Regions from separate parts of the Mycolicibacterium sp. HS_4_1 genome, predicted to be linked through region 2. Evidence: predicted binding sites of a transcription regulator. Region 2 holds the regulator's gene; the other holds the start of a gene.
The links. The regulator LexA, encoded in region 2, represses DNA repair genes until DNA is damaged. The targets are predictions, from matches to a motif close to CGAACANNTGTTCG.
Positions count from the first base shown of each region.

Region 1: the regulator LexA is predicted to act here: its motif matches at 3,211-3,224, upstream of ACX12F_RS08600 (HNH endonuclease signature motif containing protein).

Region 1 covers NZ_CM137261.1:1,811,619-1,817,387, reverse strand. Annotated here, with positions in the region: gene ACX12F_RS08610 (acyl-CoA thioesterase) at 1-229, shown strand, start outside; gene ACX12F_RS08605 (IS256 family transposase) at 383-1,624, shown strand; gene ACX12F_RS08600 (HNH endonuclease signature motif containing protein) at 1,791-3,206, opposite strand; gene ACX12F_RS08595 (carboxymuconolactone decarboxylase family protein) at 3,324-4,166, opposite strand; gene ACX12F_RS08590 (threonine aldolase family protein) at 4,181-5,206, shown strand; gene ACX12F_RS08585 (metallopeptidase TldD-related protein) at 5,190-5,769, opposite strand, start outside.
Region 2 covers NZ_CM137261.1:2,503,606-2,509,374, reverse strand. Annotated here, with positions in the region: gene ACX12F_RS11950 (alpha/beta fold hydrolase) at 1-980, shown strand, start outside; gene nrdR (transcriptional regulator NrdR) at 987-1,451, opposite strand; gene ACX12F_RS11940 (LysM peptidoglycan-binding domain-containing protein) at 1,563-2,036, opposite strand; gene lexA (transcriptional repressor LexA) at 2,289-2,999, shown strand; gene ACX12F_RS11930 (LGFP repeat-containing protein) at 3,066-5,300, opposite strand; gene ACX12F_RS11925 (acyl-CoA dehydrogenase family protein) at 5,476-5,769, opposite strand, start outside.

The DNA.
Region 1 (5,769 bases), 690 kb from region 2:
CCGGGTGTTCCTGCGGCGCGGCGGATTCTTCCCGGCCGGGACCATCTCGCTGACCACGTACTTCCACGCCAACGGACAAGAGCTCGAAAGCATTGGGGGTGACTACGTGTTGGGCAGCGCCCACGCAAACCGCTTCTCCGACGGGTACTTCGACCAGAGCGCACACGTGTGGTCCCGCGACGGCGCATTGCTCGCCAGCACCCATCAGATCGTGTACTTCAAGGGCTGACGTCCAGCGGACGCTGCGCCGTCGCAGACGTCGAACGCCACGTCTCCACGGGCCGCATGGGACTGTCCGAACAACGGTGGATCTGATCTTGGTCTGACACGCCGAGCGTGAGCTTGGCGGGAAGGACTGACGATGTCAGAAACACTCGAATCTATGGCGATTGACCTGGATCAACGGCAGCTAGCGGAGCAGCTGCTCGCACAAGCGAAGGAACAAGGCGTCGAGCTGGTCGGCCCGAATGGGCTGCTGAACCAGTTGACCAAGAACGTGCTGGAAACGGCACTGGATGCCGAGATGGCCGAGCACCTGGGCTATGACAAGCATGACCCGGCTGGCCGCGGCAGCGGTAATTCCCGCAACGGCACCCGGACCAAAACGGTGTTCACCGAGATCGGCCCGGTCGAGATCGACGTGCCGCGGGACACCAACAGCTCGTTCGAGCCGCAGATCGTGAAGAAACGTCAACGGCGCCTGACGGGGATCGATGAAATCGTATTGTCGCTGACGGCAAAGGGATTGACCACTGGGGAGATTGCCGCCCACTTCGCCGACGTCTACGGAGCCACGGTATCCAAGGACACCATCTCGCGGATCACCGACAAGGTGGTCGGCGAGATGACCGAGTGGTGCAACCGGCCGCTGGAGTCGGTGTATCCGGTGGTGTTCATCGATGCGATCTTCGTCAAGGTCCGCGATGGTCAGGTCACCAACCGGCCCATCTACGTCGCGATCGGGGTCACCTGCACCGGTGAGCGCGACATCCTGGGCCTGTGGGCCGGCGATGGCGGTGAGGGTGCAAAATTCTGGTTGGCGGTACTCACAGAGATCAAGAACCGCGGCACCGCCGATGTGTGCATGGTGGTCTGTGACGGCCTCAAAGGGCTGCCGGAGGCGATCAACACGGTGTGGTCCCGCGCGGTGGTGCAGACGTGCGTGATTCATCTGCTGCGCAACACCTTTCGTTACGCGTCGCGTAAGTACTGGGATCAGATCGCCAAGGACATCCGGCCGGTCTACACCGCGGCAACCGAGGCTGCGGCCAAGGAACGGTTCGTCGAGTTCACCGCCAAGTGGGGTGCGCAGTATCCGGCAATCACGGCGCTGTGGGAGAACGCCTGGAGTGAGTTTGTGCCGTTCCTGGACTACGACGTCGAGATTCGTCGCGTCATCTGCTCGACGAATGCGGTCGAATCCCTCAATGCCCGCTACCGGCGGGCGATTCGGGCCCGCGGGCACTTCCCGACCGAACAGGCCGCGCTCAAGTGCCTCTACCTGGTGACCCGATCCCTAGACCCCACCGGCCGCGGTAAGGCACGATGGGCGATGAGGTGGAAGCCCGCACTGAACGCGTTCGCGATCACCTTTAACGGCCGGATCACTCCGACTGGCAACTAACCAAATGCCAGGATCAGATCCACCGTTTATCTGACAGTCCCGCGGACGCTGCGCCGTCGCAGACGTCGAACGCCACGTCTCCACGGGCCGCATCATCAACGGGTAAGTCGCCGTGGTGCATGCACTACTGCCGTCGCGGCGTGAGGCGCCGTGGCGGAATGCCGGGTTAGCTTGCCGGACTGTCACTTTCACCATCGCCGTCCTCGCCCTCGCCATCCTCGCTCTCGGGCGGGTAGAGGGTGGGGTGGTGGTATTGGTTGGTGCGGGGTTGGCCGATGTCGAGTAGTGGTGGCGGGGTCCAGTGGGCGCGGCCGTTTTTCATGGTGGTGCTCCAGCCGCCAGCGTGGGCGGCTCGGTTGTCGCAGCCGCAGGCCAGGGCGAGGTTGGTGATATCGGTGGGGCCGTCGTCGCCCCAATCGGTGTCAACGTGGTGGGCCTGGCAGCGCGAGGCCGGGGCGGTGCAATTGGGTTTGGTGCAGCCGCGGTCGCGGGCGAACAACATGATCCGCTGCCCGGTGGTGGCGGTGCGCCGGGCCCGACCTAAATAGAGGGGGATGGTGGTGTGTTGATCGAACACCGCCAGGTAGTGGTAGGCACCTTGCCCGGCCATCCGGATCAAATCCCGCACCGGCAGTTTCGATCCCGTGTGGGTGACCGCGACCCCGGCGCCGCGTTCGAGTTCCTGCACCGTCGTGGTCGCCACCACCGACACCGGGAGCCCGCTGTGCTCGCCCAACTGCCCGGAGGCCAGCATCATCCGGCCCACCGCTTTGAACGCGTCGTACTGACGCTGAGCCACGGTGCGGGTGTCGCCCGCGATCTGGGCTTGGGTCGGTGTGCCCGAGATGCACGGCTCGGGATCGTCGGGATTGCACATCCCCGGCGCGGCCAACTTTTCGAACAACGCCTCCCAATAGGCCCGAGCCTCCGGATCGAGGCTGGCCTTGACTTCCGAGCGCCCATCGGCCTGCTGCTTACCCATCACGAACGACCGTTGCGGGTCCGGTTCGTCATCGTCAGGTTCGGGCCCGTCCTGATCGAGCCGGTACAGCAGATCAGCGGCCGCTTTGCGCAGCTCCTCCGGCGTCTTGTACCGCGCTGCGGCCACCAGGTCGCGTTCACACTGCACCAACGTGACCGGGTCCACCCACAACGGCACCTTCGCAAAGAATCCGGTGATCACCGCGATATGCTCGATATTGATGACACCGTCGGCTTGGGCGGCGGCGACCAGTTCCCACACCGGGCCCAGGGGTTCGCCGGTGATCGCCGACCGCGGCCCGAGATGGTCGCAGTCGCGGACCCGGCGGCGGGCCTCCTCCCAGCTGATGCGATGCCGGATATGCAGCACCTCGGGCCAGTCTTTCGCCCCGATGTCTTTGGCCGTGGCCTGGGTCTGGGCGGCGGCCAGGATCTGGTGGTCGACCGCCTCGGCGGCACACTTCAGGGTTTCGCGACGGGACTGCAACTCCAACAAGACTTCGATGGGCAGACCGGCGTAGTCCAGGGCCGCGATCGCGGCCGCGGCGGCTTCGTAAGCGGCGTATGCCTGCTCGACGGAGGCCGGATCAGTCAATCCCATACTTCGAACATTAGTTCGAACTACCGACAAGAAACCGTCGAGCCTGTGACGCCAGTTACCTTACGTGACCAGCGAAAACAAAGTGACCAAAGTTTTTTCAGAGGCGCCGGAGAACCGCTACGAGAACACCGGCTGCCCGTCCGCCCCGAGCAGATAGCGCTCGGTACCCTCGGCGACCCGCGGTGCGTCACCGCCCAGTGCGACGGCGATCTTGTTGATGGCGTTGCGCATGACGTCCAGCGTGATCTCCGTGGCCTCGGCGTCGGAGAAGTGCGCGCGCACACCCGCGGCGACCTCGACAGGAATCCGCGCCGGGGTCCAGACCAGGGCGTCGACGTAACGCAGCGCCGCCTTCTGCCGCTCGTCCAGCAGCGACGACGACTCGTACAGCTCGATCTCGGAGTACATCGACTCGTTGCCGCCCGCATCCAGCGCCATGCCCTCGCGCAGCGACTTGCACAGCCGGCAGTTGTGCGCAGCGGCGCCGCGCAGTCGCACCACCTCGGTCGTCACCGGGTCCAGCTCGCGGCGCGCCCCGACGGAACTGGCGAACTGGTTGAGCAGCAGGTCCACCGGATCGGTCTGATGATCCCAGCCGTCGGGATCCACCACCGGCGGCAGGCCCAGCGCCGCGAACCCGGCCCGCACCCGCGGCACGAAGTCGGCGACGAACATCAGCGTCACGACGCGAAAGCTGTTGGCGCCCAGCACCGATGTGAGCTGCCCGCGCTGGGACGAGGTCACCGCCGACACGTCGGTGGCGAATTGCTCGGCGAACTCAGCCACCAGGGGCTCGGCGTCGGACACGGGCCCGAACACCTCTTCATAGGGCAACGGCGCAAGGCCCAACGTCTCGGCACAGGTCTGCCGCATCGCCGCGTTGAGCCGTCGATCAGTAGGCGGCGACAATGCAATCAGGGACGTCAGTAGCTCCTCCACACTCCGGATTATTGCCGCGATGAGACCATCGACGCATGGGTTCGACCGTCTCGGCCGCATTCGCCTCCGACAACGCTGCTGGTGCTCACCCACGGGTGATAGAGGCCATCGTCGGCGCCAACCAGGGCCCGGTGAGCTCCTACGGCACCGACCCCAGCACCGAACGCGCAGCGCAGGCCCTCAGAGACGCCTTCGAGGCTCCCGACGCCGACGTGCTGTTCGCGCTGACCGGCACGGCGGCCAACATCATCGCGCTGGCCTCCGCCGTGCAGCCGTGGCAGGAGATTCTGTGCAGCGATGTCGCGCATGCGTTGCTCGACGAAGCCGGCGGGCCGGTACGCCTGTCCGGCGCGCAGCTCACGCCCCTGCCCAGCGATGACGGCCTGATCGCGCCACAGGCTCTTGACCGGCACCTCGCCCGCCGCGGCGAGGTCCACCATTCCCAGCCGCGCATCGTGACCATCACCCAATCCACCGAGAATGGCCGCGTCTGGTCACCCGGCGCGCTGACGGATTTCATCGACTACGCCCACCAGCACGATTTGTTGGTGCACGTCGACGGCTCCCGGATCGCCAACGCCGTTGCCGCCCTTGATGTCGATCCGCACGATGCCATCGGCGACGCCGACATCGTCACCGTCGGTGGCACCAAGAACGGCTTGCTGTTCGGGGACGCCGTACTGGTCCGCCGGCCTGCACACTTCCCCGGAATTCGCTTCGTGCAGAAGCAAATCGGCCACCTGGCGAGCAAACACCGCTTCGTCTCGGCGCAGTTCGAAGCAATGCTGTGCGACGGCTTGTGGTTGCAGACCGCAGCCCACGCCAACCGCATGGCCGCGACCCTCAGCGCCGGGATGACGGCAGCGGGCCTGCGACTGGCCGCACCGACCGAGGCGAACGAAGTATTCGTCGTCCTCGACGCCACCACCACCGCGCGGGTCCGCCAATATTTCGCCGTTCACGCTCCCGACCCGCTACGACCGATCGTTCGGTTCGTGTGCTCCTGGGCAACCACGGAGGACGACGTCGCCGCGGTTCTGAAAGTTATTGCGCCTGACTGACCGACGACATGTGGAAGTCCGGAATCCGGAGCGACGGCATTTGTGCCCGCGTGGCCCAATCGCCCCACTCGCGAGGCAGCGTGGTTTCGCTGACGCCGGCTTCGGTCGCCCGGCGCAGCAGGTCCAGCGGACTCTCGTTGAACCGGAAGTTGTTGACCGCCGCCGTCACCTCGCCATCTTCGATGAGGTAGACGCCGTCGCGGGTCAGGCCGGTCAGCAGCAGCACCGTCGGATCGACCTCGCGCATGTACCAGAGCGTGCTCAGCAGCAGGCCGCGTTCGGTTCCGGCGATCATGTCGGCCAGGCTCACAGCGCCACCGGTCATCAGTAGGTTGTCGGCAGGCACGGCCACGGGCGCGCCGAATTCCGCTGCGGCGGCACGCGGATAGGCCAGCGCATTCACCACGCCATCACGAATCCAGTCGACGCGGCCGATGTCGAGGCCGTTGTCGAACACCGACACCCGCTCCGACGAACTCGATGTCGCGACGAACGGCAGGCAATCCAGCCCTGGCGCAAAGGGATCCGAGTACAGCGTCAGCCCCAGATCGGTCAGCTTCTCC
Region 2 (5,769 bases):
CACCCCGCCTGGAATACCGGACCATCCACGGTTACCGGCGGGCCTATCGGGTGGCCGGCTCGGGTCCGGCGATCCTGCTGATCCACGGCATCGGCGACAACTCCACGACCTGGGAAACCGTGCAGACACGCCTCGCCCAGCGCTTCACCGTCATCGCCCCCGACCTGCTGGGCCACGGTCAGTCCGACAAGCCGCGCGCCGACTACTCGGTGGCGGCGTACGCCAACGGCATGCGCGACCTGCTCAGCGTGCTGGACATCGAACGGGTGACGGTCGTCGGCCATTCGCTGGGCGGTGGCGTGGCCATGCAATTCGCCTATCAGTTCCCGCAGTTGGTCGAGCGCCTGGTGCTGGTCGGTGCCGGCGGCGTGACGCGCGACGTGAACATCGCATTGCGGCTTGCGGCGCTGCCGTTGGGCACCGAAGCGCTGGCGCTGTTGCGAATCCCGTTGGTGCTGCCCGCGCTTCAGCTCGCCGGGCGTCTCGGCGGCGCGCTGCTCGGGTCGACCGGTCTGGGGCACGACCTGCCGAACATGCTGCGGATCCTCAACGACCTGCCCGAGCCCAAGGCCTCGTCTGCCTTCGCCCGGACCCTGCGTGCGGTGGTCGACTGGCGCGGCCAGGTGGTCACCATGCTGGACCGATGTTATTTGACGGAAGCCATTCCGGTGCAGTTGGTTTGGGGCACCCAGGATGCCGTGATCCCGGCCGCCCATGGAGAACTGGCACATGCCGCGATGCCGGGTTCCCGGCTCGAGTTCTTCGACAACTCGGGACATTTCCCATTTCATGACGACCCCGATCGATTCGTGAAGCTCATCGAGGAATTCATCGACACGACCGCGCCGTCGGTATACGACCGTGATGCCCTGCGCGGACTCCTGCAGACCGGCGTCACCGCGAAGTCGATCGACGCCCCGCACGATACGAAGTTCGCGGTTCTCGACGCGATGGAGACCGACGAACGCAGCGCGACCTAACGGCGGTCAGCCGGGCGACGTCACGCCGCGGTGTGCTCGCAACGCCTCGATTTCGCGTTCGAAGTCCTCGGCGGACGAGAACGAGCGATACACCGAGGCGAATCGCAGATAGGCGACCTCATCGAGATCACGCAGAGGACCGAGGATCGCCAATCCGACCTCATGGCTCGGCACTTCGGGAGAACCGGTGGCCCGCACCGCATCTTCGACCTTCTGGGCCAACTGGTTCAGGGCGTCGTCGTCGACCTGCCGACCCTGGCACGCGCGCCGTACGCCCTTGATCACCTTGTCCCGACTGAACGGTTCGGTGACGCCGCTTCGTTTGACCACCGCGACCACAGCGGTCTCCACCGTGGTGAACCGGCGGCCACATTCCGGGCATGACCGGCGACGACGAATCGCCTGGCCTTCGTCAGCTTCGCGCGAATCGACCACGCGCGAGTTCGGATGCCGGCAGAACGGACAGTGCATCACCGCTCCTTCGCCGCACCGACAATCGACCGTTTCGAACGGTCTCGAGCCTACCCGTGCCGCTCGGACCCGGCCGGGCGCCGTGCCGATCAAGGTGCGCACGGGCTGTCCTCAGCCGACCGGAGCGATCAGCGTCTGCCCGGCGTCCAGGGCCACCGATGGCAGCTTGTTGAGCTCCTTGATGCGGTCGACGACGGCGCTGACGGGTGCGTCGGGCGCCACGCGCCGGGCGACCTGCTGAATCGACTCCCCGGTCTGCACCCGGACCACCGCCAGCTGCGCGGGTACGGATGCGGTCGACGCGGTCGGCTGAACAGACTCTCCGAACTGCGCGACCAGGCCCAGCCACACCGTGATGCCCGCGGCGACGAGAGCCAGCAGCACCGTGGTCAAGGGCGTGACCGGGTTGCGCCGGTGCGAGGCACGGGAGCTCAGCACGCCCGTGCCCCGATGCTGGAACGCCGCACCCGAGGGACGGGAACCGGCCGGCCGCAGCCGGGCCTGGCGGTGACGATTCACGTCTGCACGCCGAGGCACGGTGCGGACGACGACGTCGGTGGGGTACTCGCGGGTGATGACGGTCATGTCGGTTCCTCTCCTGAGTTCGTACATAGGTTCGATCGCTCTTGTGTTCGACTATATCGCCCAAATGTTCGAACGGTAGAACATGTGATCGAACTGTTGCGAACGATACGACGACCCACCGACAAGTTCCGTTCCGCCGATTCGCCCCCCGCTTTCGCCACGTCACCAGCGGGAGGCGGCCGCGACACGCCGATCCGCCCGATCTCGAACACATGTTTGATCAATCGTGTGCACTGGGCTAGATTCGTTCACATGAGCGACAGCACCGATACCCCGGACCGCACCGATCGCACCCCCGAAACCCAGTCGGGTGGCCGGGCCAGCAGCCTCACAGAACGTCAGCGGACCATCCTCGACGTCATCCGCACCTCGGTGACGACGCGCGGCTACCCACCCAGCATCCGCGAGATCGGCGATGCCGTCGGCCTGACCTCCACCTCATCGGTGGCCCACCAGCTGCGCACGCTGGAGAAGAAGGGCTATCTGCGCCGCGATCCGAACCGCCCACGAGCCGTGGACGTCCGGGGCGCGGACGACTCGACCGGCGCCGCCATCACCACCGACGTGGCGGGTTCGGACACCCTGCCCGAGCCGACTTTCGTCCCGGTGCTCGGCCGGATCGCCGCGGGCGGTCCGATCCTCGCCGAGCAAGCCGTCGAAGACGTCTTCCCGCTCCCCCGCGAGCTCGTGGGCGAGGGCTCGTTGTTCCTGCTGAAGGTGGTCGGCGAATCCATGATCGACGCGGCGATCTGCGACGGCGACTGGGTCGTCGTGCGCCAGCAGAATGTGGCCGACAACGGGGACATCGTCGCGGCGATGATCGACGGTGAAGCCACGGTGAAGACCTTCAAGCGCACCAAGGGCCAGGTGTGGCTCATGCCGCACAACCCGGCGTTCGACCCGATCCCGGGCAACGACGCGGTCATCCTCGGCAAGGTCGTGACCGTCATCCGCAAGATCTGACGCCTGCCAGACCAATAGTCGAGCCCCGCTGCAGTCGCTCGCAGCGGGGCTCAGCCGTCGGCGGGGTCAGCCTCGGACGAATCCGTTGGTGACCGCGAATTCCTCACTGGCAAACCAGATTTCGACGTCAGCGTCGTCGTATCCGAGCGCACCCGGCACCCAGTACAGACCCGACTTCGTGTTGGCCTTGATGACGTAGCCGGCAGGCGGCTCCGCGCCGGTCGCCACGCGGAACGACATCTGCGCGGTCTCGGGCTCCTCCGCGCCCAAGGCATGGTGCCTGCCACTGGCCGGACCGGCCGTCACAGTGTCCTCTGCCGTCACAGTGTCCTCTGCCGGCGTGGCGTCCGCGCGCGGCTCGGCCGTCGGTTCGCTCGGTGGTTCGCTCGCCGGGACCTGGGCCGGCGCAGCATCGACGACCTGCTCCTCGGGCGCGTGCACGTCAGCGTTCGGGGCCCCGGCGTCCGCGGCGGCCGGCGCGACCCACACACGGTCGCCGGAGTCTCGAGGCCGCAGGCCCGCGAACCCTGCCAGCCCAGCCGCGGTCAGGCCCGCCGCCGCGCTCCCGCGGCGCAGGGCCTCGGGAAGTTGCACCGATGCCGTCGGTTCGTCGGCGGGCTCGTGAGCGTCCGGCTCGGACTCAGCGGGCTCGGCCGGCTCGGCAGCGTCCACGGGCTGGGCCTCGGCTTCGGCCTGTGCCGTCGACTCACCCTCGTCTGCAGGTTGCTCGGCCGTGAAATCGGGGTACACCGTCGGCGCGGTGTCGATGACGTCCGGGTTGCTCTGGAATTCGGGCCCGCCGCGCGGAGCGTCGAAATGCTCGGTCTCGGGCGCGAAGTCGGCGGCGTACTCGGTGTCGCCGCCGTCGTCCGCATACTGCGGGTCGCCGTACTCCCCGTCACCGAAATCGTGGTCGTCGTGGTCGTCGTAGTCGTACGTATCGTGCTCGTCGAAAACATCCTGGCCGGCCCGCCGCCGGCGCCGCAGCAGCGCCGCGATCACGATGCCCGACACCACCAGCAACAGCGGGATGATCGCCAGCAGCCACCACCAGTGGAACTGGTACCACTTGCCGGACTCCTCGGGCTGCGCGTTCACTCCGCCCGGGAGGTCGACACTGGGGACCTGCAGACCGCTCAACTGCGACGCCAGGTCCGCCGGCTCGGTACTGAACTCGTGGCTCGACTTGTTCCACGAGATCGACCCACCCGTGAACTTCTGGCTGATGACGTCGCCATTGACCGTCTGGTCCCCGGTCGGCGCGCCGAGCTTGCCGGTGGCGCCGCCGAGCTTGGCCCACGCGGCGTTCATCGCGCCACGGACGACGAATGCGCCGTGGTCGGGGGTCCAAAAGATGGTCGGATTGTCGGCCGCGGCGAAGGTGGCGACCCGGCTGGTCGGCGAGATGCCGCCGTCGGTCTCGTTGCTCGCCGGGAATCCGAGGTCACCTTGCGGCCCACCGGCCGCGCGGTACTTGGCCAGCACGTCGCCCGTGACGGCATGGGCACCGGTGGCGGCCGAGTAGAAGATGGTGCCGCCGGCAAAGTTCTGCGCCACGCCGTCGCCGACCTTGTACTGGGCACCCTGCGCGTCGCCGAGGGGCCCCTGCGGCCCACCGGCTGCCCGGCGGGCCGCGGCGATAGCCGTCGTCGCGTCGCCCGGCACGTCGAGCCCGGTCAGCTGGCCTGCCAGGTCAGCGGGTGTCGTGCTGAACGCCTTGGTCTTGGAGTTCCAGCTCACCTCACCGCCGGTGAAGGGCTGAGAGACGACGTCGCCCTTCCAGGACTCGTCGGCGGTCGGTACGCCGAGAGTGCCCGCCGACCCCCCGAGCTTGTCCCAGGCAGCGTTGATGGCACCGCGCACGACCCACGCGCCGTTGTCCGGCGTCCAGAAGATGACCGGCTTGTCGGCCGCGCTGAACGTGCTGTTCCGGCTCTCGGCCGCCTTCCCGGCGCCTTCGTCGATGGTCGGGAAGCCGAGGTCGCTGTCGGCGGCACCGCCGAGACCCTGATATTTGTCGAGAATCGGGCCGTAGATCAGGTGTGCGCCGGTGTTCTCGGTGAAATAGATCTTTCCGCTCGCGAAGTTCTGCGCATAGCCCGCGCCGACCTGGTAGACGTCACCGTCTTTCGCACCCAACTCACCCGTGTCACCGCCGGCGGCGTCCCAGGTATGCGAGATCGCCGCGTCGGCGGCGTCACTTTCCGGTGTCGCGATCGCCGTCGGAGCCATGAGCAATGCCACCGCGACCGAAAGGGCACCGATACCAGCCCGTCCGCCACGGGTTCGCAGCCCGGTCATCGAATTCCTCCCGCGGTTGGCAAAACTCCGGATACAAATTCCGTCAGACAAACTCTCTTGATTGAGAGGATTCTGTCAACTTTGCTTCAGTTCATGCCCATCGTGCGGGATATCCGGCAGTAACGCTCCAGTGTGTCGCGGTTGGATATGCGAATAAATTCGCGTGGGCAATTAGTTAAACGCCCAATCCGCGGCCGATGATCTCCTTCATGATCTCGGTGGTGCCGCCGTAGATGGTCTGGATCCGCGAGTCCAGGAATGCCCGCGCAATGGGATATTCGCGCATATAGCCGTAGCCGCCGTGCAGCTGCAGGCACCGGTCGACCAGGCGAACCTGCGCCTCTGTCGAATACCATTTGGCCATCGCGGCCTGGTCGATTGTCAGCTTTCGATCGAGATGCAGACGAATGAACTCGTCGACCATGATTCGCACCGCGGTGGCCTCTGTCGCCAGTTCGGCCAACACGAA